DNA from 4 places in the Rhizobium phaseoli genome. Region 1 is predicted to be linked to each of the others. Evidence: predicted binding sites of a transcription regulator. Region 1 holds the regulator's gene; each other region holds the start of a gene.
What was found. The regulator HrcA, encoded in region 1, represses chaperone genes, less so after heat shock. The targets are predictions, from matches to a motif close to GTTAGCACTCNCNNNNNGNGAGTGCTAAC.
Positions count from the first base shown of each region.

Region 2: the regulator HrcA is predicted to act here: its motif matches at 1,828-1,856, upstream of groES (co-chaperone GroES).
Region 3: the regulator HrcA is predicted to act here: its motif matches at 2,811-2,839, upstream of groES (co-chaperone GroES).
Region 4: the regulator HrcA is predicted to act here: its motif matches at 2,742-2,770, upstream of groES (co-chaperone GroES).

Region 1 is NZ_CP013532.1:408,027-413,131, reverse strand. Features, by position in the region: gene AMC88_RS01995 (Hsp20 family protein) at 21-446, opposite strand; gene AMC88_RS01990 (nucleoside hydrolase) at 743-1,687, shown strand; gene grpE (nucleotide exchange factor GrpE) at 1,729-2,361, opposite strand; gene hrcA (heat-inducible transcriptional repressor HrcA) at 2,538-3,626, opposite strand; gene rph (ribonuclease PH) at 3,754-4,473, shown strand; gene AMC88_RS01970 (VOC family protein) at 4,470-4,895, shown strand; gene rdgB (RdgB/HAM1 family non-canonical purine NTP pyrophosphatase) at 4,896-5,105, shown strand, end outside.
Region 2 is NZ_CP013532.1:915,133-920,237, reverse strand. Features, by position in the region: gene AMC88_RS04430 (bifunctional riboflavin kinase/FAD synthetase) at 1-716, opposite strand, end outside; gene AMC88_RS04425 (TIGR01459 family HAD-type hydrolase) at 731-1,579, opposite strand; gene groES (co-chaperone GroES) at 1,914-2,210, shown strand; gene groL (chaperonin GroEL) at 2,281-3,918, shown strand; gene AMC88_RS04410 (hypothetical protein) at 4,631-5,077, shown strand.
Region 3 is NZ_CP013532.1:1,335,958-1,341,062, reverse strand. Features, by position in the region: gene AMC88_RS06535 (glycosyltransferase family 4 protein) at 1-57, opposite strand, end outside; gene AMC88_RS06530 (hypothetical protein) at 145-567, opposite strand; gene groL (chaperonin GroEL) at 669-2,297, opposite strand; gene groES (co-chaperone GroES) at 2,350-2,664, opposite strand; gene AMC88_RS06515 (usg protein) at 2,942-3,214, shown strand; gene AMC88_RS06510 (pentapeptide repeat-containing protein) at 3,281-3,982, opposite strand; gene AMC88_RS06505 (GNAT family N-acetyltransferase) at 4,180-4,695, opposite strand; gene trhA (PAQR family membrane homeostasis protein TrhA) at 4,806-5,105, opposite strand, start outside.
Region 4 is NZ_CP013536.1:327,057-332,161, reverse strand. Features, by position in the region: gene AMC88_RS28755 (flavodoxin family protein) at 1-595, shown strand, start outside; gene AMC88_RS28750 (HD domain-containing protein) at 651-1,070, opposite strand; gene AMC88_RS28745 (DUF2934 domain-containing protein) at 1,076-1,402, opposite strand; gene AMC88_RS28740 (four-helix bundle copper-binding protein) at 1,445-1,777, opposite strand; gene AMC88_RS28735 (hypothetical protein) at 1,826-2,182, opposite strand; gene AMC88_RS28730 (hypothetical protein) at 2,266-2,556, opposite strand; gene groES (co-chaperone GroES) at 2,912-3,226, shown strand; gene groL (chaperonin GroEL) at 3,275-4,903, shown strand; gene AMC88_RS28715 (hypothetical protein) at 4,961-5,105, shown strand, end outside.

The sequences.
Region 1 (5,105 bases):
CGGTTCGACAAACCGTTGTGCTACTGTGAAACCGAAATGTTAATTTTCTTGACCATGCGCGCGGGTTCCGGACGAATTAGATCGACGGAGAGCAGGCCGTTCTTCAGGCCGGCGCCGAGCACCTGCATGCCGTCTGCCAGGACGAAGGTGCGCTGGAACTGGCGGGCGGCGATGCCGCGATAGAGAAAGTCCCGCTCTCCATGTTCCACCTGGCGGCCGCGGATCACAAGCTGGTTCTCCTCGGTGGAGACGTCGAGTTCCTCCTCGCTGAAGCCGGCCACCGCAAGGGTGATGCGCAGACGTTCCGGCGCGCCGCTGTCGGCGGCGATGCGTTCGATATTGTAAGGCGGATATCCGTCGCTCGCCTTGGAAATGCGCTCCAGCGTCTTCTCCATGGCGTCGAAGCCCAGAAGCAGCGGGCTGGCGAAAGGGGTAATGCGGCTCATCTCTTTTCAAGTCCTTGATGCAAGCGACCATCCCGGACCTCAAGCGCAGCATCCGGATGCCGCTAATATGGGGACAGGACACCGGCGCTGCAAGGCACAGGCGGCCTGTCGGGCGACGCCTCCGCGATTTTAAGCCCTCTCAAGTTTAAGATGGCCGACGCCCGCCTCCTTGCTTGACAAAGCGGCCATCGCCTCGCATCAAAACGTGCCCCGTGCGAAATGTGCTGATTTGTGACGGGAAATGAACAAGTGGTGCATGCCGCAGCAACAGGCATGACGAGGACGGGACGGTCGCAATGGCAAGCGCAAGAAAAATCATCATCGACACGGATCCCGGCCAGGACGACGCGGCCGCCATCATGCTGGCCTTCGGCAGCCCCGATGAGCTGGAAGTCCTGGGGATCACCACGGTCGCCGGCAATGTGCCGCTTTCGCTGACCAGCCGCAATGCGCGGATCGTCTGCGAGCTCTGCGGCCGGCCGGAGACGAAGGTCTTCGCCGGTGCCGACAGGCCGATCGCCCGCAAGCTGGTGACGGCGGAGCACGTGCACGGCAAGACCGGCCTCGACGGCCCTGAACTCGCCGAACCGACGATGGCGCTGCAGCCCGGCCATTCCGTCGACTTCATCATCGAGACGCTGCGCCGCGAGCCGGCAGGCACCGTGACGCTCTGCACGCTCGGGCCGCTCACCAATATCGGCATGGCCTTCCAGAAGGCGCCGGACATCATCGCGCGCATCCGCGAACTGGTGATGATGGGCGGCGGCTTCTTCGAGGGCGGCAATATCACGCCGGCCGCCGAGTTCAACATCTATGTCGATCCGGAAGCGGCCGACATCGTCTTCCGCTCGGGCGTGCCGATCGTGATGATGCCGCTTGACGTGACGCACCAGTTACTGACGCGCAAAGACCGGGTGAAACGCATGGCCGAGATCGGCACGGCGCCGGCAAAGGCGATGGTCGAGATGCTGGAATTCTTCGAACGCTTCGATATCGAGAAATACGGCTCCGACGGCGGGCCCCTGCACGACCCGACGGTGATCGCCTATCTCTTGAAGCCGGCACTTTTCCAGGGCCGGGACTGCAATGTCGAGATCGAGGTCCGGTCGGAACTCACCGTCGGCATGACCGTGGTCGACTGGTGGCATGTGACGGAGCGCAAGCGCAATGCGAAGGTGATGCGCCATGTCGATGCGGACGGCTTCTTCGATCTTCTGATCGAACGCTTCGCCCGCATCTGATTTTTGACTTTTCCTTCTCCAACAAGAGAAGGAAAAAGATATCAGGCGTCCTTCTCGTCGAAGACCGAGTTGGTTTCGGCTTCGGCCGGCTTCGGGCCGCCCTTGGCGACACCGACCATGGCCGGGCGCAGCACGCGCTCGCCGATGGTAAAGCCCGCCTGCACGACCTGGACGACCGTGTTGTTCGGCACCTCGGAGTTGGGCACCTCGAACATCGCCTGATGGAAATTCGGATCGAACTTCTGGCCGACCGGCTCCAGCTTGCGCACACCATGGCGCTCGAGCGCCGACAGCATGGCGCGTTCGGTCATCTCGACACCTTCGATCAGCGAGGTCAGGCCGGCATCGGCCGTCGCCTTGGCCTCCGGAGAGATGGCATCCAGCGCCCGGCGCAGATTGTCGGAGACGGCGAGCATGTCGCGGGCGAAACCGGCGACGGAATAGGACTTGGCGTCCTTGACCTCGCGCTCGGTGCGGCGGCGCAGATTGTCCATCTCGGCGGCGAGGCGCAGATAGCGGTCGCGCAGCTCGCTGTTTTCGGCTTTCAGAAGCTCAAGCGGGTCTGGCTGGGCGGTCTCTTCCTGCACGGTATCGTTCTCGACGTAGGCGGCAGCGTCGGCTGCGGCATCGGCCGCAGTGGCGTCAGGTCCGTTTTTCGTCGTTTCATCGGTCATGACGGTCTCCGGTTGGTGTCTTCAGATGCGCCCGATATCGAGGTTTGACCGAAAAAAATCAAGTCTGCGTGACAAAGAAGCGAAAATTCCGCGGAGTTTCGCGCTAATGCATGTCGCCCGGAAGTGTGCCGCGGTTCCGGGATAACAACATGCATCAAACAAAGAGCTAAAGCGCGTCAAAGCGGATTGCGCGAGAGGCGGGAGACGAGTTGGGCCGTGTAATCCACCATCGGCACGATGCGGGAATAATTGAGCCGCGTCGGGCCAATGACGCCGACAGCGCCGACGATCCGATCGTCATCGTCACGATAGGGCGCGACGATCAGCGACGAGCCGGACAGCGAGAAGAGCTTGTTTTCCGAGCCGATGAAGATGCGCACGCCCGAGCCGCTTTCAGCCAGACTGAGGATCTCGATGAGGCTGTCCTTCTTTTCGAGATCGTCGAATAGCATACGAAGCCGGTCGAGATCCTCTGCGCCGCCAAGGCCTTCGAGAAGGTTGGCGCGGCCGCGAATGATCAGCTGGGCGGGCTTCCCCTCGTCCGGGCTGCCGGCCCAGACGGCGATGCCGCGCTCGACCAGATCGCGCGACAGCGCATCGAGCTCGTGGCGGACATCGTCCTTCAGCTGGCTCAATTGTTTGCGCAGCTCCGGCAGGGTCTGGCCGGACATGTGCGCATTGAGGAAATTTGCAGCCTCCGTCAGCTGCGAGGAGGTGACGCCGGCCGGCAGCTCGATGATGCGGTTTTCCACCTGGTCGTGATCGCCGACGAGCACGGCGAGCGCCTTTGTCGGCTCCAGCCGGATGAATTCGACATGCTTCAGCACTGGATCGCTCTTCGAGGTGATGACGAGGCCGGCGCCGCGCGAAATGCCCGACAGCATGCGGCTGGCCTCGTTCATCATCGATTCCACCGGATTGCCGCCGCTTTCGGCCCGCACCTGGCGGTCGATATTGGCGCGGTCCTCGGCGGAGAGATCGCCGACCTGCATGAAGGCATCGACGAAGAAGCGCAGGCCGATTTGGGTCGGCAGCCGGCCGGCGCTGATATGCGGCGAATAAATCAGGCCGAGTTCTTCGAGATCGCTCATGACGTTGCGCACCGAGGCCGGCGACAGCGACATCGGCAGGAGGCGCGACAGATTGCGCGAGCCGAGCGGTTCGCCGCTTTCCAGATACCCTTCGACGATGCGGCGAAAGATTTCCCGGGAGCGCTCGTCCAGCACGGCAACGGCATCCGAAACCGACGTCGACCTGGTGCCCATGAACCTCTCGAACCCAAACTGATGATGCTTTCCCGAAAATATAGTCAAACTCGCCCCCGTGGCAAAAGGGAATTTGCAAATGGGCGCCGCCAATCGTAGAAGCGGTCAGCAACTCCAGGAGATAAGAATGCGGCCTTCAGGCAGAAAAACCGACCAGATGCGCAAGGTCTCGTTCGAGCGCAACTTTTCCAAGCATGCGGAAGGCTCCTGCCTGGTGAAGTTCGGCGATACGCATGTGCTCTGCACCGCAAGCCTCGAGGACAAGACGCCGCCGTGGCTGCGCAATACCGGCAAGGGTTGGGTGACGGCCGAATACGGCATGCTGCCGCGGGCGACCGGCGAACGCATGAAACGCGAGGCCGCGGCCGGCAAGCAGGGCGGTCGCACCCAGGAAATCCAGCGGCTGATCGGCCGGTCGCTGCGCGCCGTCGTCGATCTGCAAGCGCTCGGCGAACGGCAGATCACCCTCGATTGTGATGTCATCCAGGCCGATGGCGGCACGCGGACCGCGTCGATCACCGGCGGCTGGATCGCGCTTTACGATTGCCTAAAATGGATGGAAAGCCGCAACATGATCAAGGTCGACCGGGTCCTGAAGGATCATGTCGCCGCCATCTCCTGCGGCGTTTTCGCCAGCCAGGCGGTGATCGACCTCGACTATCTCGAGGATTCCTCGGCCGAGACCGACGCCAATTTCGTCATGACCGGCGCCGGCGGCATCGTCGAAATTCAGGGCACGGCCGAAGGCACGCCGTTTACCGAAGAGGAATTCACCTCGCTGATGGGTCTTGCCAAGAACGGCATCGGCGAACTCGTCGCCCTGCAGAAACAGGCGATTGCGGGATGAACCCCATGCTGGAAGGCATGCTGGAAACGGCGCTCTATGCGCGCGATCTCGACAAGGCCGAGGTCTTCTACGAAGACGTTCTCGGCCTTGAAAAGATCAGCCGAGCGGGCAACCGGCATGTCTTCTTCCGCTGCGGCCCCGGCGTGCTGCTGATCTTCAACCCCGAGGAAACGGTAAAGCCGCCGGCGCCCAATGCGTTGCAGGTGCCGCCGCACGGCACATCAGGCGAGGGCCATGCCTGCTTCCGGGTCTCCGGCCGCAATATTGATGCAATGGCCGAACGGCTGAAAGCGGCAGGTGTGTCGATCGAGTCCGAGGTGCATTGGCCGAACGGCGGCCGCTCGATCTATTTCCGCGATCCTGAAGGTAACAGCCTGGAATGCGCGGAGGCCAAAATCTGGGGCATCGAACAGGATATCTGAATGCGCAAGCTTGAAACGAAGACCATCGTCGTCGCCAGCCACAATGCCGGCAAGATCCGCGAGATCCAGGAACTGATCGGGCCGCTGGGCTTCACCGCCAAATCGGCCGCTGAGCTGAATTTCGTCGAGCCCGACGAAACCGGCACCAGCTTCGAGGAAAATGCGACGATCAAGGCGGTTGCCTCCGCCCATGCCGCCGGCATGCCGGCG
Region 2 (5,105 bases), 510 kb from region 1:
AGCGTTCCGTCCTGGCGGCGGAAGCGGACGGCGTAGATGCCGGCGGCAAGTTCGGCCTCCGGCGGCAGGCGCATGTTGGCGGTGGGGAAGCCAAGCTGCCGGCCGAGCTTTTCGCCGTCGATCACCTCCGCCTCGACCGTATAGCGGTAACCGAGCATGCCGGCGACCTGGCTGACCTCGCCCTCCTTCAGCAAGGCGCGAATATGGCTCGACGAGACGACGTCGGCATTTTCGTCGCGGAAGGCATCGATCAGTGTGACGCCGAAGCCGTAGGTCTGGCCGGCATTCATCAGGAAGGCGGGGCCGCCTTCGCGGTTGCGGCCGAAATGGAAATCGAAGCCGGTGACGACTTCGGAGGCGCCGAGCCAATCCTTCAGAATCGAATGAATGAAATCATCGGCCGAGCGCTGCGAGAACTCGTAGTCGAAAGGATATTCGATGACGGCGTTGAACCCCAGCGTTTCCAGGATACGGGCCTTGAGCGGCGCGGGTGTCAGGCGGAACACCGGGGTCTGCGGCCGGAAGACGGTGCGCGGATGCGGCTCGAAGGTCAGCACCAGAGCGGGGATGCCGCGCGCCCTTGCGATCTCGAGCGCGCGGTTCAGCACCGATTGATGGCCGCGATGGACGCCGTCGAAATTGCCGATGGCGATCACCCCGCCCCGGAGATGGGCGGGCAAGGGATCGCGGGTTTCATTGCGGTGGAAGACGGTCATCGGCTGGCTTCTCTTTATGCAAGGCGCGGCATCCACCACTTCGGCGCGGCGTTTTCCCGTTCGAGGTAGGCGTTGAGGATTGCCTCGTCGGTTTCGCCATTTAAGGTGTATTCCTTGGCGTGAATCCCGCCGCTGATGTAGAGAAGGTCGAGGCCAAAATTCAAGGCGCCACGGACATCGGTCGGCATGCCGTCGCCGATCGCCAGCACGCGCTCGGCCGGCACCTCGCCGCGAAGTTCGCGGGCAGCGGCCAGCGTCGCCTCGTAAATCGGCCGGTGCGGTTTGCCGGCGATGCGGGTTTTGCCGCCGAGCTGCTCATAATAGGCGGCCATGGCGCCGGCGCAGGGAATGATGCGGTGACCGCGCTCGACAACGAGGTCGGGATTGGCACAGATCATCGGCACCTCGCGCGCCTGAAAATCCAGAAGCATGTCGGTGTAATCTTCCGGCTTCTCGGTCTCATCGTCGAAAAAGCCGGTGCAGACGAGCGATCGCGCTTCGCCGGATGGCGCCCGCTCGACGCCAATGCCTTCGAGAAGCGCCTTGTCGCGTTCGGGGCCGAGCAGAAAGACCGTCTTCGGCCCCTCGGAAATCAGCCCGCGCGTGACGTCGCCCGAGGTGACGATCCTGTCATAGGCGCTGTCGGGCACGCCGATATGACGCAATTGCTCGACGACCTGCCAGGAAAGGCGCGGCGAATTGGTGATGAGGACGACGGCGAGGCCGCTCTCGCGGGCGGCCTGAAGGGCGGCAGCAGCCTTCGGGAACGGATCGACACCGTTGTGAACGACGCCCCAGACATCACAGAGCACCACGTCATAGCGATCGGTGATCTCAGAGAAGGTTTCTATCCGCTTGGCCATTCCAATGTCCCGAGTTGCTGCAGTCACCGGTGACATTGCAAAGGCGCAGGACGATGGCAAGGCATTTTCTTAGCGCCGGCCACGGCAAAGCCCTGTCGCGACAAACCGGCCCGTAATCGACAAGGTGCGCCCGCGACAGAGGGTTCGGCCGGAATCTCCGGCATTTCTCCGGTCTCTTCACAATTCCGGCACAAAAATTCGTGATTGCTCTCATTGACTCCTTTCGGAGCCATCCCTAAATGCTCGTCGCTAGCACTCACCGCAAGGGAGTGCTAACACCTATCCATGTGGGCCGCTCCGGTCCGCGAATGTCATTCGATCGAGGGATTAGACAATGGCAAGCACCAATTTCCGTCCGCTTCACGACCGCGTCGTCGTTCGTCGCGTCGAGTCCGAAGAGAAGACCAAGGGCGGGATCATCATTCCCGACACCGCCAAGGAAAAGCCGCAGGAAGGCGAAATCGTCGCCGTCGGTTCCGGCGCTCGTGACGAGTCCGGCAAGGTCGTCGCACTCGACGTCAAGGCTGGCGACCGCGTGCTGTTCGGCAAGTGGTCCGGCACCGAAGTCAAGATCAACGGCGAAGACCTTCTGATCATGAAGGAAGCCGACATCATGGGCATCATCGGCTGATTGCCGATCCGCTTTCCCGAAATGACTGACGGGCCTTTGCCCGAACAAATCGAATTCAGGAGTCACAAACATGGCAGCTAAAGAAATCAAGTTTGGCCGCACCGCGCGCGAAAAGATGCTGCGCGGCGTCGACATTCTCGCCGATGCAGTCAAGGTCACGCTCGGCCCGAAGGGTCGTAACGTCATCATCGACAAGTCCTTCGGCGCGCCGCGCATCACCAAGGACGGCGTTTCGGTCGCCAAGGAAATCGAACTCGAAGACAAGTTCGAAAACATGGGCGCCCAGATGGTCCGCGAAGTTGCTTCGAAGACCAACGACATCGCCGGCGACGGCACGACGACTGCAACCGTTCTTGCCCAGGCGATTGTTCGCGAAGGCGCCAAGGCTGTTGCCGCCGGCATGAACCCGATGGACCTGAAGCGCGGCATCGATCTCGCCGTCGCCGAAGTCGTCAAGGATCTCCAGGCCAAGGCCAAGAAGATCAACACCTCGGAAGAAGTCGCCCAGGTCGGCACGATCTCGGCAAACGGCGAGCGCCAGGTTGGCCTCGACATTGCTGAAGCCATGCAGAAGGTCGGCAACGAAGGCGTCATCACGGTTGAAGAAGCCAAGACCGCCGAAACCGAACTCGAAGTCGTCGAAGGCATGCAGTTCGACCGCGGCTACCTCAGCCCCTACTTCGTCACCAACCCGGAAAAGATGGTCGCCGACCTCGAAGACGTCTTCATTCTCCTCCACGAGAAGAAGCTCTCGAACCTGCAGTCGATGCTCCCGGTTCTCGAAGCTGTCGTCCAGACCGGCAAGCCGCTCCTCATCATCGCTGAAGACGTCGAAGGCGAAGCCCTTGCAACGCTCGTCGTCAACAAGCTGCGCGGCGGCCTGAAGATCGCTGCCGTCAAGGCTCCTGGCTTCGGCGACCGCCGCAAGGCCATGCTCGAAGACATCGCCATCCTGACGGGCGGCACCGTGATCTCCGAAGACCTCGGCATCAAGCTCGAGAGCGTCACGCTCGACATGCTCGGCCGTGCCAAGAAGGTTTCGATCTCCAAGGAAAACACCACGATCGTCGACGGTTCGGGCGCCAAGTCCGACATCGAAGGCCGTGTTGCCCAGATCAAGGCCCAGATCGAAGAAACCACCTCCGACTACGACCGCGAGAAGCTGCAGGAACGCCTTGCCAAGCTCGCTGGCGGCGTTGCCGTCATCCGCGTCGGCGGCTCGACGGAAGTCGAAGTGAAGGAAAAGAAGGACCGCATCGACGACGCCCTCAACGCGACGCGCGCTGCCGTTCAGGAAGGTATCGTACCGGGCGGCGGCGTTGCCCTGCTGCGCTCCTCCGTCAAGATCACCGCCAAGGGTATCAACGACGACCAGGAAGCCGGCGTCAACATCGTTCGCCGCGCGCTGCAGGCTCCGGCCCGCCAGATCGCTGAGAACGCAGGCGACGAAGCCTCGATCGTTGTCGGCAAGATCCTCGACAAGGATCAGGACAACTGGGGTTACAACGCCCAGACCGGCGAATATGGCGACATGATCGGCATGGGCATCATCGACCCGGTCAAGGTCGTTCGCACCGCCCTGCAGGATGCCGCTTCCGTTGCATCGCTGCTGATCACCACCGAAGCCATGATCGCCGAGCTGCCGAAGAAGGACGCTCCGGCTATGCCGGGCGGCATGGGCGGAATGGGCGGAATGGACATGATGTGATAGGCCAACGGCCTTTCACAGCATCGTCCATGAATCCGCCCATCATCCAAGATGGTTCAGCGCGTCAAGCGCGCTGAACTGGCGGCATGGACATGATGTGATAGGCGAAGCCTGCACTCATTCCGGCATCCGGAACAGGAAGGGCGGCCCTCGGGTCGCCCTTTTTCTTTGCCGTAAGCTTCGTCCGAAAACGATTCGTTCCATTGCGCGCGATTTTGTGCCGTGCATCGTATGTGCCGGCGGCCCAAGCTTTTGCGAGGCTTGCGCCGCTGCCTGTATTTCTCTCCACGCAACGTGCGGGCAATCGTCGTCTTGCGGCGATCTATCTCCCGCCAAGTGAGGCGAAACCAGGAAAAAGCGCCGAAAATTGAGCTCCTGGGCTCCATTCTCGCCAAGCAGCGCGGGGGCCGACATTTCCGGTAAAAGGATCTCGATCCGAACACCCCTTAAAAAGCCGTTGCCGTTTGTGCAAAAGTTCCTATAAATCCGCGCTGCAATTGAAGCGCGCCCGGCGATTATTTTCGCTGTCAGACGAGCGCGGGAAGGCGATGCCAGAATAGATGGTTTCAAAGGGCTCCGGTTCGGAGGCTCGGATGGCCGTGGCAATGATCGCCGATATGGGCGCGGGCATTATGCCCGCTGCTGCATAAGCCTGTCTCTAGTGTTTGCCGAGCGTGCGGCGGAGGAGCCGCATGCGAACGAGGGAACGCCCGTGTTCAAGATTGCCAAAGCCAATGCAGCCGTACCGATGCTGCCCGGCTCGATGAACGACAATAATCAACAGCACGAGATGCTGGCGCAGTTTTCCGTTTCCGAAAGCTGGACCGGGGATCTGTCGAGCGGGGTGCTTCGTCTCGGCAAGTGGAGCGCCATACTGCACGGCCTTTCCACAGAGGAATGCGGACTGCTGAATCTGATCCGATGCTACGATTCCGGAGATCGCAATCACGTGCTGGAACTGTTCGAACAGGCGGCAACACATTGCTCCTCCTTCTGCTTTTCGACGACTATCATCATGCCGAACGGCTTGCGCCAGCCGCTGTTCTGCATGGGCGAGTCAAACGGGCTTGAGGAGAAATACAGCGGCAGCATGGCCGGCGTCTTCGTCTTTCCGCGCTTCAAGCTCGAAGGTGCGAGGCAGATCGCCAACCGGCAATAGAGGCGGGCGGGAACGTCTGCCCCTCACC
Region 3 (5,105 bases), 930 kb from region 1:
CCCATAGAGCTTTGGCGGAACGCTCTCGGCAAGCGGTGCAATCTGAGCGATCTTCATCGGCAAAACCTCCTCAGCTGAGCAAAGAGTCGACGGCAAAAATCATGGCTGCGTGCTTAAGAAGCACGCGGCAGGTCAGATAGGGAGTCAGCATTCTAACAACTGGCGGCGCGACCCTCCTCTCGAATAGCTGCAAAAGCCAAAGCTGGGGAAGCTGCGTGCCGGCAGTCTTCGGCGGCGGATCCTCCGGGCACCGGACGAAGCGGATGAACCTTGCTCCCCGGGCTGCCGATCATCCTTGTCCAGGGTCTTCAGCGCTTCGAGAATCTCGTCATAGGAAACGGCTCTTTCCGCCCCGGGATAAAGCCGGAGGGCGGGCACGGATTCGATCGCGAAGATATCGGACGCCCATGAAGCGAGAATGGCCCGCTTTTCGTCGTTGCTGATGTGATCGGCGGCGAGCACGTCACGCGGGTGACTGAAATGGTTCGCCGGATGAAGCAGATGCGCCGCGCTGATCGCCGCCGTGGCATTCTGCTCGATGGAATTGCTGAGGCTTTCCTTTCTCATAGCTTGGCTCCATTGTGTCGACCGATGGAACTTGTTTCATATTTCATCCAATAGCGCATGGAACGGCCCGCCCCGAGGGCGGAGCGGGCCAGCGATCGCTGTTAGAAGTCCATACCTGCACCGGCGGGCATGGCCGGAGCAGCCTCCTTCTTGGGCTTCTCGGCGATCATGGCTTCTGTCGTCACCAGCAGGCCGGCAACGGAAGCTGCGTCCTGAAGCGCGGTGCGAACGACCTTGGCCGGATCGATGACGCCCTGCGCGTAGAGATCGCCGTATTCGCCCGTCTGGGCGTTCCAGCCGTAGGAGAATTCGTTCTTCTCCCGCAGCTTGCCGACGATGATCGAGCCTTCCGCTCCGGCATTCTCCGCGATCTGGCGAACCGGTGCCTCGATTGCCCGGCGAACGATGTCGACGCCGACGCGCTGGTCGTCATTGGCAGTCTTGATAGTGTCGAGCGCCTTGACCGCGCGCAGCAGCGCCACGCCGCCGCCCGGCAGAATGCCTTCCTCGACTGCCGCACGGGTTGCGTGAAGCGCGTCGTCGACGCGGTCCTTCTTTTCCTTCACTTCGACTTCCGTCGAGCCGCCGACGCGGATGACGGCAACGCCGCCGGCGAGCTTGGCAAGACGTTCCTGCAGCTTCTCGCGGTCGTAGTCGGAGGTGGTTTCTTCGATCTGGGCGCGGATCTGAGCAGTGCGCCCGTCGAGTTCCGCCTTCGAGCCGGCACCATCGATGATCGTGGTATTTTCCTTCTCGATCGCCACCTTTTTCGCCCGCCCGAGCATGTTGAGCGTCACATTTTCAAGCTTGATGCCGAGGTCTTCGGAGATCACGGTGCCGCCCGTCAGGATGGCGATGTCTTCGAGCATGGCCTTGCGGCGGTCGCCGAAGCCAGGAGCCTTGACGGCAGCGATCTTCAGGCCGCCGCGCAGCTTGTTGACGACGAGCGTTGCAAGGGCTTCGCCTTCGACGTCTTCAGCGATGATGAGGAGCGGCTTGCCGGTCTGGACGACAGCCTCGAGGATCGGGAGCATCGACTGCAGGTTCGAGAGCTTCTTCTCATGGATCAGGATATAGGGATCTTCGAGCTCGACCCGCATCTTGTCCTGGTTGGTGACGAAGTAGGGGCTCAAATAGCCGCGGTCGAACTGCATGCCTTCGACGACTTCGAGTTCGGTTTCGGCGGTCTTGGCTTCTTCAACCGTGATGACGCCTTCGTTGCCGACCTTTTCCATGGCTTCGGCGAGGTAGCGGCCGATCTCGGAATCGCCGTTGGCTGAAATGGTACCTACCTGAGCAATTTCGGAATTGTTGGAAATCTTGCGGGCGTTGGCCTTCAACTCCCCGACGACGGCGTCGACGGCAAGATCAATGCCGCGCTTCAGATCCATCGGGTTCATGCCAGAGGCAACCGCCTTGGCACCTTCCTTGACGATTGCCTGGGCAAGCACGGTCGCCGTCGTCGTGCCGTCCCCGGCGAGATCGTTCGTCTTGGATGCCACTTCACGCAGCATCTGGGCGCCCATGTTCTCGAACTTGTCTTCGAGTTCGATTTCCTTGGCGACCGAAACGCCGTCCTTGGTGATGCGCGGCGCGCCAAAGGACTTGTCGATCACGACGTTGCGGCCCTTGGGACCGAGCGTTACTTTCACCGCATTGGCCAGCACATCGACCCCACGCAGCATGCGTTCACGGGCATCGCTATGAAATTTGACTTCTTTCGCAGCCATTCTGTCACTCCTTCAATAGGCAGCTTTTTTTGACTAATGCGTGGAAATCGCCTCAGGCGGCGATCTTTTCGGCGGCCCGGGCCTCGATGATGCCCATGACATCGCTTTCCTTCATGATCAGCAGGTCTTCGCCATTGATCTTGATCTCTGTGCCGGACCACTTGCCGAACAGGATACGATCGCCGACCTTGACGTCGAGCGCCTGGACCTGGCCGGCATCATCGCGCGCGCCCGGGCCGACAGCGATGACCTCGCCTTCCTGCGGCTTTTCCTTGGCGGTGTCTGGGATGATGATGCCGCCCTTGGTCTTTTCTTCGGAATCGACGCGGCGGACGAGAATGCGGTCATGAAGCGGTCGGAACGACATGTTTTCCTCCAATGGACAAACAATAACGATGTTCCCCTGCCCGGACCGGATGACCAGTCCGAGCGGGTGCAAAACCTCGATCGAGCGTTCTGCGCGCAATGATCTGGTTTTGCGGTTTTTCCATTTCAAGAGGGCGCCATAAAAAAATTAGCACTCGCTCCAAGCGGCTGCTAACATTCTGTAAAGGAACAATAAACAGGGTGGACGCGTTCCGAAATCCGTTGATGGCCGCAAAATTTTGCGCCACCTTTCGAGCGTCACGAAACGGAGATGAAGCATGCAATTTTCATCGGATCTGGAACGCCAGTTGAACGGCTATGGACTGACCACTGCGCATATCCTCTATCGCATTCCTGATTTTGAATCCGTGCTGCAAACCTATGTCTGGCAGGATTACGATCTTGCTCCGGACTTTCCGGAGATGCACAAGTTTCTCCAATTCTGGCAGTCCACGCTCGACGGGCCGCTACACTCCGTTCGCTACACCCACCAGCGGCTGATCGGACCTAACGAGTGGCGCCGCGTCATGGGCGAGTTCAAACTCCACTGAGTCGAACGCACCCTTCCTAAGGCAGCGCTGCGTGTTGCCAAAGGCGACCAGTTGTCGCCTTTGTAATCACTCGTGCTCGGCCGGACATGGCCAAGTTGCCGGCGCCGAGAGGCCGGAGGGCAGTTTGGTCGAGGCGTCGCCGCAGGCGAGGTCGATCTGCGCCTGTTCGAGCCCGGCGGCAGCCGAAAGGTCGAGGCCTTCGATGCGGGTCAGGAACATGAAGGCGCGCTCGAAGATTACCGGGCCTTCGAAGGTGGCGTTGGAGAGATCGGCCCGGGAGAGATTGGCGAAGGAGAATTTCACCCCCGTCAGCACCGCCTTATCGAAATCGGCGCGCCCGAGTTCGGCCTTTTCGAAGCTCGCGCCGGAAAGCCGGGCGCCGCCGAAATTGGCGCGCTGCAGCTCGGCGCCGGCAAAGGACGCGCCTTCGGCGGCAATATTGGCGAAGCTGGCGCGATAGGCCTCGACCTTGGCGAAATTGGCCCCCTCGGCATGTGACCCCTCGAGCGAGGCGCGCACCAAAGTCGCCTTCTCCAGATTGGCGGATTTGAAATTCCCGCCGCTGAGGTCCGTCAGTGAGAAATCGGTGCTGAAGAGATTGGCGCCTTCCAGATCACTGCCCTGCAGCATCAGGTTCTTCTTCGAACATTCCTGCCAGTCGAGCTTCGGCGAGGCCGTGCTGCCGCAATCGGCAGCGCGGGTGGATATCGGAGCAAAGGCGAGAAGAAGGAAGGCAAGGAGGCCGAGCGGCGATCTATGCATTGCCATTGAACTGTTGATCTCCATGACGCTTATCACGCCGGCTGTCGCGAAGCAGGCGCCCCCCATTTCTACACAGCTCAGAATACAATAAAAAGATGGCGAACGCGCCGGCAATCATCTGCGGGTTCGCTCCGTCCCGGCAAGGCAAACGCGCATTTGCCTTGCCCGGGCAGGCGGTCAAACCGCCTTGCCCAGACAGGCGGTCAATCCGGCCTGGCGGGCAGGCGAAGCTCCATGCAGGTGAGATCCAGCCAGCGGCCGAACTTGGTGCCGACCTCGGAAAATCTACCGGCGATGCGGAAGCCCAGCTTCTCGTGCAGCCGGATCGAGGCGGTGTTCTCGGCCTCGATGCCGGCGATCATCACGTGGACATCGGCGGCAGCGGCACGCACGATCAATTCGCGCATCAGTGTCTCGCCGATGCCGGCGCCGCGGCAATCCTTGTCGACATAGACAGAATGTTCGACTGTGTGGCGATAGCCGTCGAAGGCCCGCCAATCGCCATAGGAGGCATAGCCTGCGACCTTGCCCGACAGCTCGGCGACGATGACGGGAAAGCCGCGGCCCTGGCGCGCCCTCATCCATTCCCGCCGGTTGTCGAGGTCGACCAGCGTCTCGTTCCAGATGGCCGTCGTGTGCTCGACGGCGTGATTGTAGATCTCGCGGATGGCGGGAAGATCGGCGTCGGTGGCGTCGCGAATAAGGACGGCGTCTGTCATAGTTGGTCCGGTTCGTTTGGCTGTCCGGGTGGCATACGCCGCGCCTCCGAAGATGTAAACGGCAGATGGTGGAGACGCCGCTTGCGGAACGGCTGCGCCCAGGCCGCCGCTCAGAAGCCCGATGCCGGCAGGCTGAAACAGGTAAAGACGGCCGAATAATGCACGGCCGCGGCGATGACGACGAACCCGTGCCAGATGGCGTTCTGGAAGCGCAGCTTCTCCCAGACATGGAAGATGACGCCGAGCGAATAGAGGACGCCGCCGATGACGATCAGCAGCATCGAGGCGGAGGGGATGCGCGCAGCGACAGGCCCGGCCACCACCACGCCGCTCCAGCCCATGGCGAGGTAAAGCAGGATGGCGAGACGGTCGTAGCGGCCGGGAAAGGCGCATTTCAGGACGATGCCGAC
Region 4 (5,105 bases), on a different replicon from region 1:
CTTCTCCACTGCGGCGGCTCTCTGTCACTGGCCCTGTTCCTGTTATCCCAACTATTCGCTCGGGCAGATCCATGACTGGATGAACGAGATCTATCCGATGTGGGTCGAGGCGCACGGCATCATGATCGTCACGCCGGTGCACTGGTATCAGGCGCCGTCATCCCTGAAGCTGATGATCGACCGGCTTGTCTGTGCCGACGGCGGCAATCCGGATCCCACAAGCACGCACGGAAAACATGCCGACCAGGCAAAACAGCTGGAGATGAATGGATGGCCCTATCCCCGCCATCTCGAAGGCCGCCTGTTTTCCGTCGTCGTTCATGGCGACACGGAGGGTGCGGAAGATGTCCGCAGGAACCTCTCGGACTGGCTGAGATCGATGGATCTTATTCCAGCCGGCCCGCTTGCCGAAGTCGATCGCTATATTGGTTATTGGGAGCCCTATGCGACGAGCCACGTAAACTACGAAAAGGACCAGGCGATGCAGGAGGAAATCCGCAATGCGGGTCGAACGCTGTACGAAGCCGCGACCGCCAAGCGCCAAGGCCCCCAGATCGCTGCCGGCGCCGGCTTGCGGCAGCCGCGTCAGAAATAGCGCCGCGAACGACTCTTGCCGGCAGGACCTTGGCTGTGGCCGCAGAACGGAACACCTATTGTCCGTTCTCTATATCGCGTAGCAGATCCAGGCCGCGTTGATACTTTTCCTTGTTTTTGCCGATCTGTTCGGCCTGTCGGAGATTGTCTTCAAGGTCGGCCCGCTTGACAGGCAGAGCGAGCGGATTTGCTGCCGCACGCCTGACGAATTCCTCGTCCGGCTCGTCGGGCCGCTGGGTCAACGCGTCCACCGCCGAGATGATCGCCGGCGGGAAGCCTTCCTCTCTCAGCCTGTCGAGCGTCCAGCCGCTGCCTTTTTCTGCAACGTCGTGAAGGTAGGCGACGGTTCGCGCCTCATCGCCCGACACGAGAAGCGCGACCCGCTGACAGTGCTCGAAGAACGGTTGGCCGGTTTTGTCCGTCTGGCCGCCATGTGCGTCCATAGCGATCTGCATGGCGTGGTCGAGATGCTGCATGACGATTACGGTCCTTCGGTCTCTCTGATCTTCTGCCGCGAAGGCTTCTCCCCCGTGGTTATTTCGATATCGGGCGCAGCCGCCCCGGCAGCTTGACCACCTGCGAGGCGTGGCCGGTCGAGATCGCCGCTTTCCCCTGCGCCTTGAAGCAGCGCCGCGTCGTCCCTGTCGTCTTGATCGAGCAGGTCCTGCAGCGTCTCATGCTCGTCCTCGCCAGCCAGCTCGTCGCAGGCTTGCATCCAATGGCGCAGGTCCGCCCCTTCAGGGCGGCCTTCGGCCTCCCAGATTTCGTAGGCCCGCCGGCGTATCTGTTCGTGTTTGTCTGTGGCCATGATCTTCTCCAGTTCCGACCTGACCTCGCAAGATGCCGAAAACTAGGCCGCCATCTGCCGGCAGCTTTCAGCGCAGCTCCGGCAGGCATCGACACACGCCTGCATATCGCCCATTCGTTCGCAGTCGGCCGCGCACTCCGTGCAAATCTCGGCGCATTCACGGCAGGTATGTTTATGGTGATCGGTGCCGATCAGCATGAAATGCGCGGACGTGCGGCAAATCTCGGCGCAGGCCATCATCAGCCTGAAATGCGCAGGCTCCGTATGCTTTCCACCTGCTTCGAGACAGTGGCTCATTGCCGTGCGAAGACAAACGCCATAGCAACGCAGGCAGTTGTCGATGCATTTCTGCATTATCGGATCCATCTCATGCATGTTCTTCCTCCAATTCATCGCGTGACGACCAAATCGAGCGGCCGTGTTTCAAGGCGTGTTGATGGTGGGAAGAAAATCCTCCACCTGCTTGCGCTCATTCTTTGGAAGCGTCTCCACCCGTTCCTGCCAGAAGCGTTCGGCCGCCGGCGGATCCTCTTCCCATTGGCGAACAGTGGTGATGTTGTCGTCGATCTTGGACCGGCGCCGCCCCCCGAGGCTCAGATACTCTTTCGCAAGTTTCAGGCTTGGAGTTTCAGCGCTGGTATCGCGATCCAGTGTCGAACCCGCATTGCGCCGGGCTGCGTCCGATGCTCTTTGGCGATCGACCTCGGCCCCTTGCGTATCGAAGGAGCGCGCGTCGTCGGTTCCGCTTTCGGGTGGCGTGCTGATTTTCGAAGTGTTCATGGATCACCTGTCGATGCTGTGATCCATTAACCTTCGCCAGCCGTGAGAGTTCCGCAGGCTGGCGATTGATTTGCGCGGGGCAATCAGTGAACGGCCATGCTGACCATGCGATACGGGTGCACGGCCTCGAACTGCGAGATCATCGCCGTCGCCTCGAGCAGGACGCGCTCGGCATTCTCGGGATCGTCCCGAGCGAGTTCGTCGGCGTTGACGCGGATCGCTTCGGCCATATTGTTCGACAGCACAGCAAATTGCATATTCCCCTCTACGAGGGCCTCGCGCGCCGTATCCTCCAGCGTGCGAGCGATATCGACGAAGATTTCCTCGCGTTCCTCGATAGTGAGGTCTTTGATTATATTGGTCTTCTCTTCCATGTCACTCACTCCTAAAAGACGTGGGACGTTGATCGAGCTCATCGAGCCTCGATCGCCTGAGAGCTAGGAACGCCGATATCCGGATTCAAGCCGGAACACAGTTTTGAACTCGTCTTCCAGACGAGGGGATGACCATCGTCATTGGTTCGAACGCAGGAGCCGGTCTTCGGTTCCCCCGCGAGGTCATTAGCAGTCACCGGTCGCGAGTGCTAATTTTTCTGCGTCGCCCCTTGAAATCGAAAAACCATCGAACCAGATCAAACGCGCAAGGCGCGCGACCTTGCACCCGCCCGGACCTCGTCATCCGGTTCGGTCTGGCGAACAACGTCATCATTGTTTGTCGATGGAGAAAGACATGTCGTTCCGACCGCTTCATGACCGCATTCTCGTCCGCCGCGTCGATTCCGAGGAAAAGACCAAGGGCGGCATCATCATTCCCGACACCGCCAAGGAAAAGCCGCAGGAAGGCGAGGTCATCGCCGTCGGTCCCGGCGCCCGCAACGATGCCGGCCAGATTCAGGCGCTCGACGTCAAGGTCGGCGATCGCATTCTGTTCGGCAAGTGGTCCGGCACGGAGATCAAGATCAACGGCGAAGAGCTGCTGATCATGAAGGAAAGCGACGTGATGGGTATCATCGAAGCCCGGAGCGAAGGAAAGCAGGCCGCCTGAGCCGCTCAGGACGAGGTCAATGCTAGCTGCCTATGAAGGAGTGAGGACATGGCTGCTAAAGAAGTCAAATTCAACGTCGATGCCCGCGAAAAGCTGCTGCGCGGCGTCGACATCCTGGCCAACGCCGTCAAGGTGACCCTTGGCCCGAAAGGCCGCAACGTCGTGATCGACAAATCCTTCGGCGCGCCGCGCATCACCAAGGACGGCGTTTCGGTCGCCAAGGAAATCGAACTCGAAGACAAGTTCGAAAACATGGGCGCCCAGATGGTCCGCGAAGTCGCTTCGAAGACCAGCGACATCGCCGGCGACGGCACCACGACTGCGACGGTACTCGCCCAGGCGATCGTCAAGGAGGGCGCCAAAGCCGTTACCTCAGGGATGAACCCGATGGACCTGAAGCGCGGCATCGATCTCGCCGTCGCCGCCATCGTCGCGGAACTCAAGGCCAACGCCCGCAATATCTCCAACAATTCCGAGATCGCCCAGGTCGGTACAATCTCCGCCAATGGCGATGCTGAAATCGGCCGCTTCCTGGCGGAGGCGATGGAAAAGGTCGGGAATGACGGCGTCATCACGGTTGAAGAAGCCAAGACCGCCGAAACCGAACTCGAAGTCGTCGAAGGCATGCAGTTCGACCGCGGTTACCTCAGCCCCTACTTCGTCACCAATGCCGACAAGATGCGGGTCGAGTTCGAGGATCCCTATATCCTGATACACGAGAAGAAGCTCTCGAACCTGCAGTCGATGCTCCCGATCCTCGAAGCCGTCGTCCAGTCCGGCAAGCCGCTCCTCATCATCGCTGAAGACGTCGAAGGCGAAGCCCTTGCAACGCTCGTCGTCAACAAACTGCGCGGCGGCCTGAAGATTGCTGCCGTCAAGGCGCCTGGCTTCGGCGACCGCCGCAAGGCCATGCTCGAAGACATCGCCGTGCTCACCGCCGGCACCGTGATCTCCGAAGACCTCGGCATCAAGCTCGAGAGCGTCACGCTCGACATGCTCGGTCGGGCGAAGAAAGTGTCGGTTGAGAAGGAGAACACCACGATCGTCGACGGTTCGGGCGCCAAGTCCGACATCGAAGGCCGTATTGCGCAGATTAAGGCGCAGATCGAAGAAACCACCTCCGACTACGATCGCGAGAAGCTGCAGGAACGTCTTGCCAAGCTCGCCGGCGGCGTTGCCGTCATCCGCGTCGGCGGCTCGACGGAAGTCGAAGTGAAGGAAAAGAAGGACCGCGTCGACGACGCGCTTCACGCCACCCGCGCGGCGGTCGAGGAAGGCATCCTGCCAGGCGGCGGCGTGGCGCTGCTGCGCGCCGTCAAGGCGCTTGAAAATGTGCAGACCGCCAATTCCGAGCAGCGCGTCGGCGTCGATATTGTTCGCCGCGCACTTGAGGCGCCAGCGCGCCAGATCGCGGAGAACGCCGGCGCGGAAGGCTCGGTGGTCGTCGGCAAGCTGCGTGAAAAGACCGAGTTCTCCTATGGCTGGAACGCCCAGACGGGCGAATTTGGCGACCTCTATGCGCAGGGCGTCATCGATCCGGCCAAGGTTGTTCGCACCGCGCTTCAGGATGCGGCCTCCATCGCCGGTCTTCTCGTCACGACGGAAGCCATGGTCGCCGAGAAACCGAAGAAGGATGCCGCTCCGCCATTGCCCCCCGGTGCCGGCATGGATTTCTGACAGACGATAGATCGGCCCGCACGCCCCGCCGGGCGGGCCTCTTTCGAGGGAATGAAAATGGTTCAAACGATCGTAAACCGATCGCAGGTGCCGCTGGACTCCCGCGATCTGGCAACCTGCCAGCAGGTCTTCGACAAGCTCAGCGTCGACTATGCGGTGGCAAGGGACAGCGACGAAGCCGAACGAATGGCGAGCATCATCA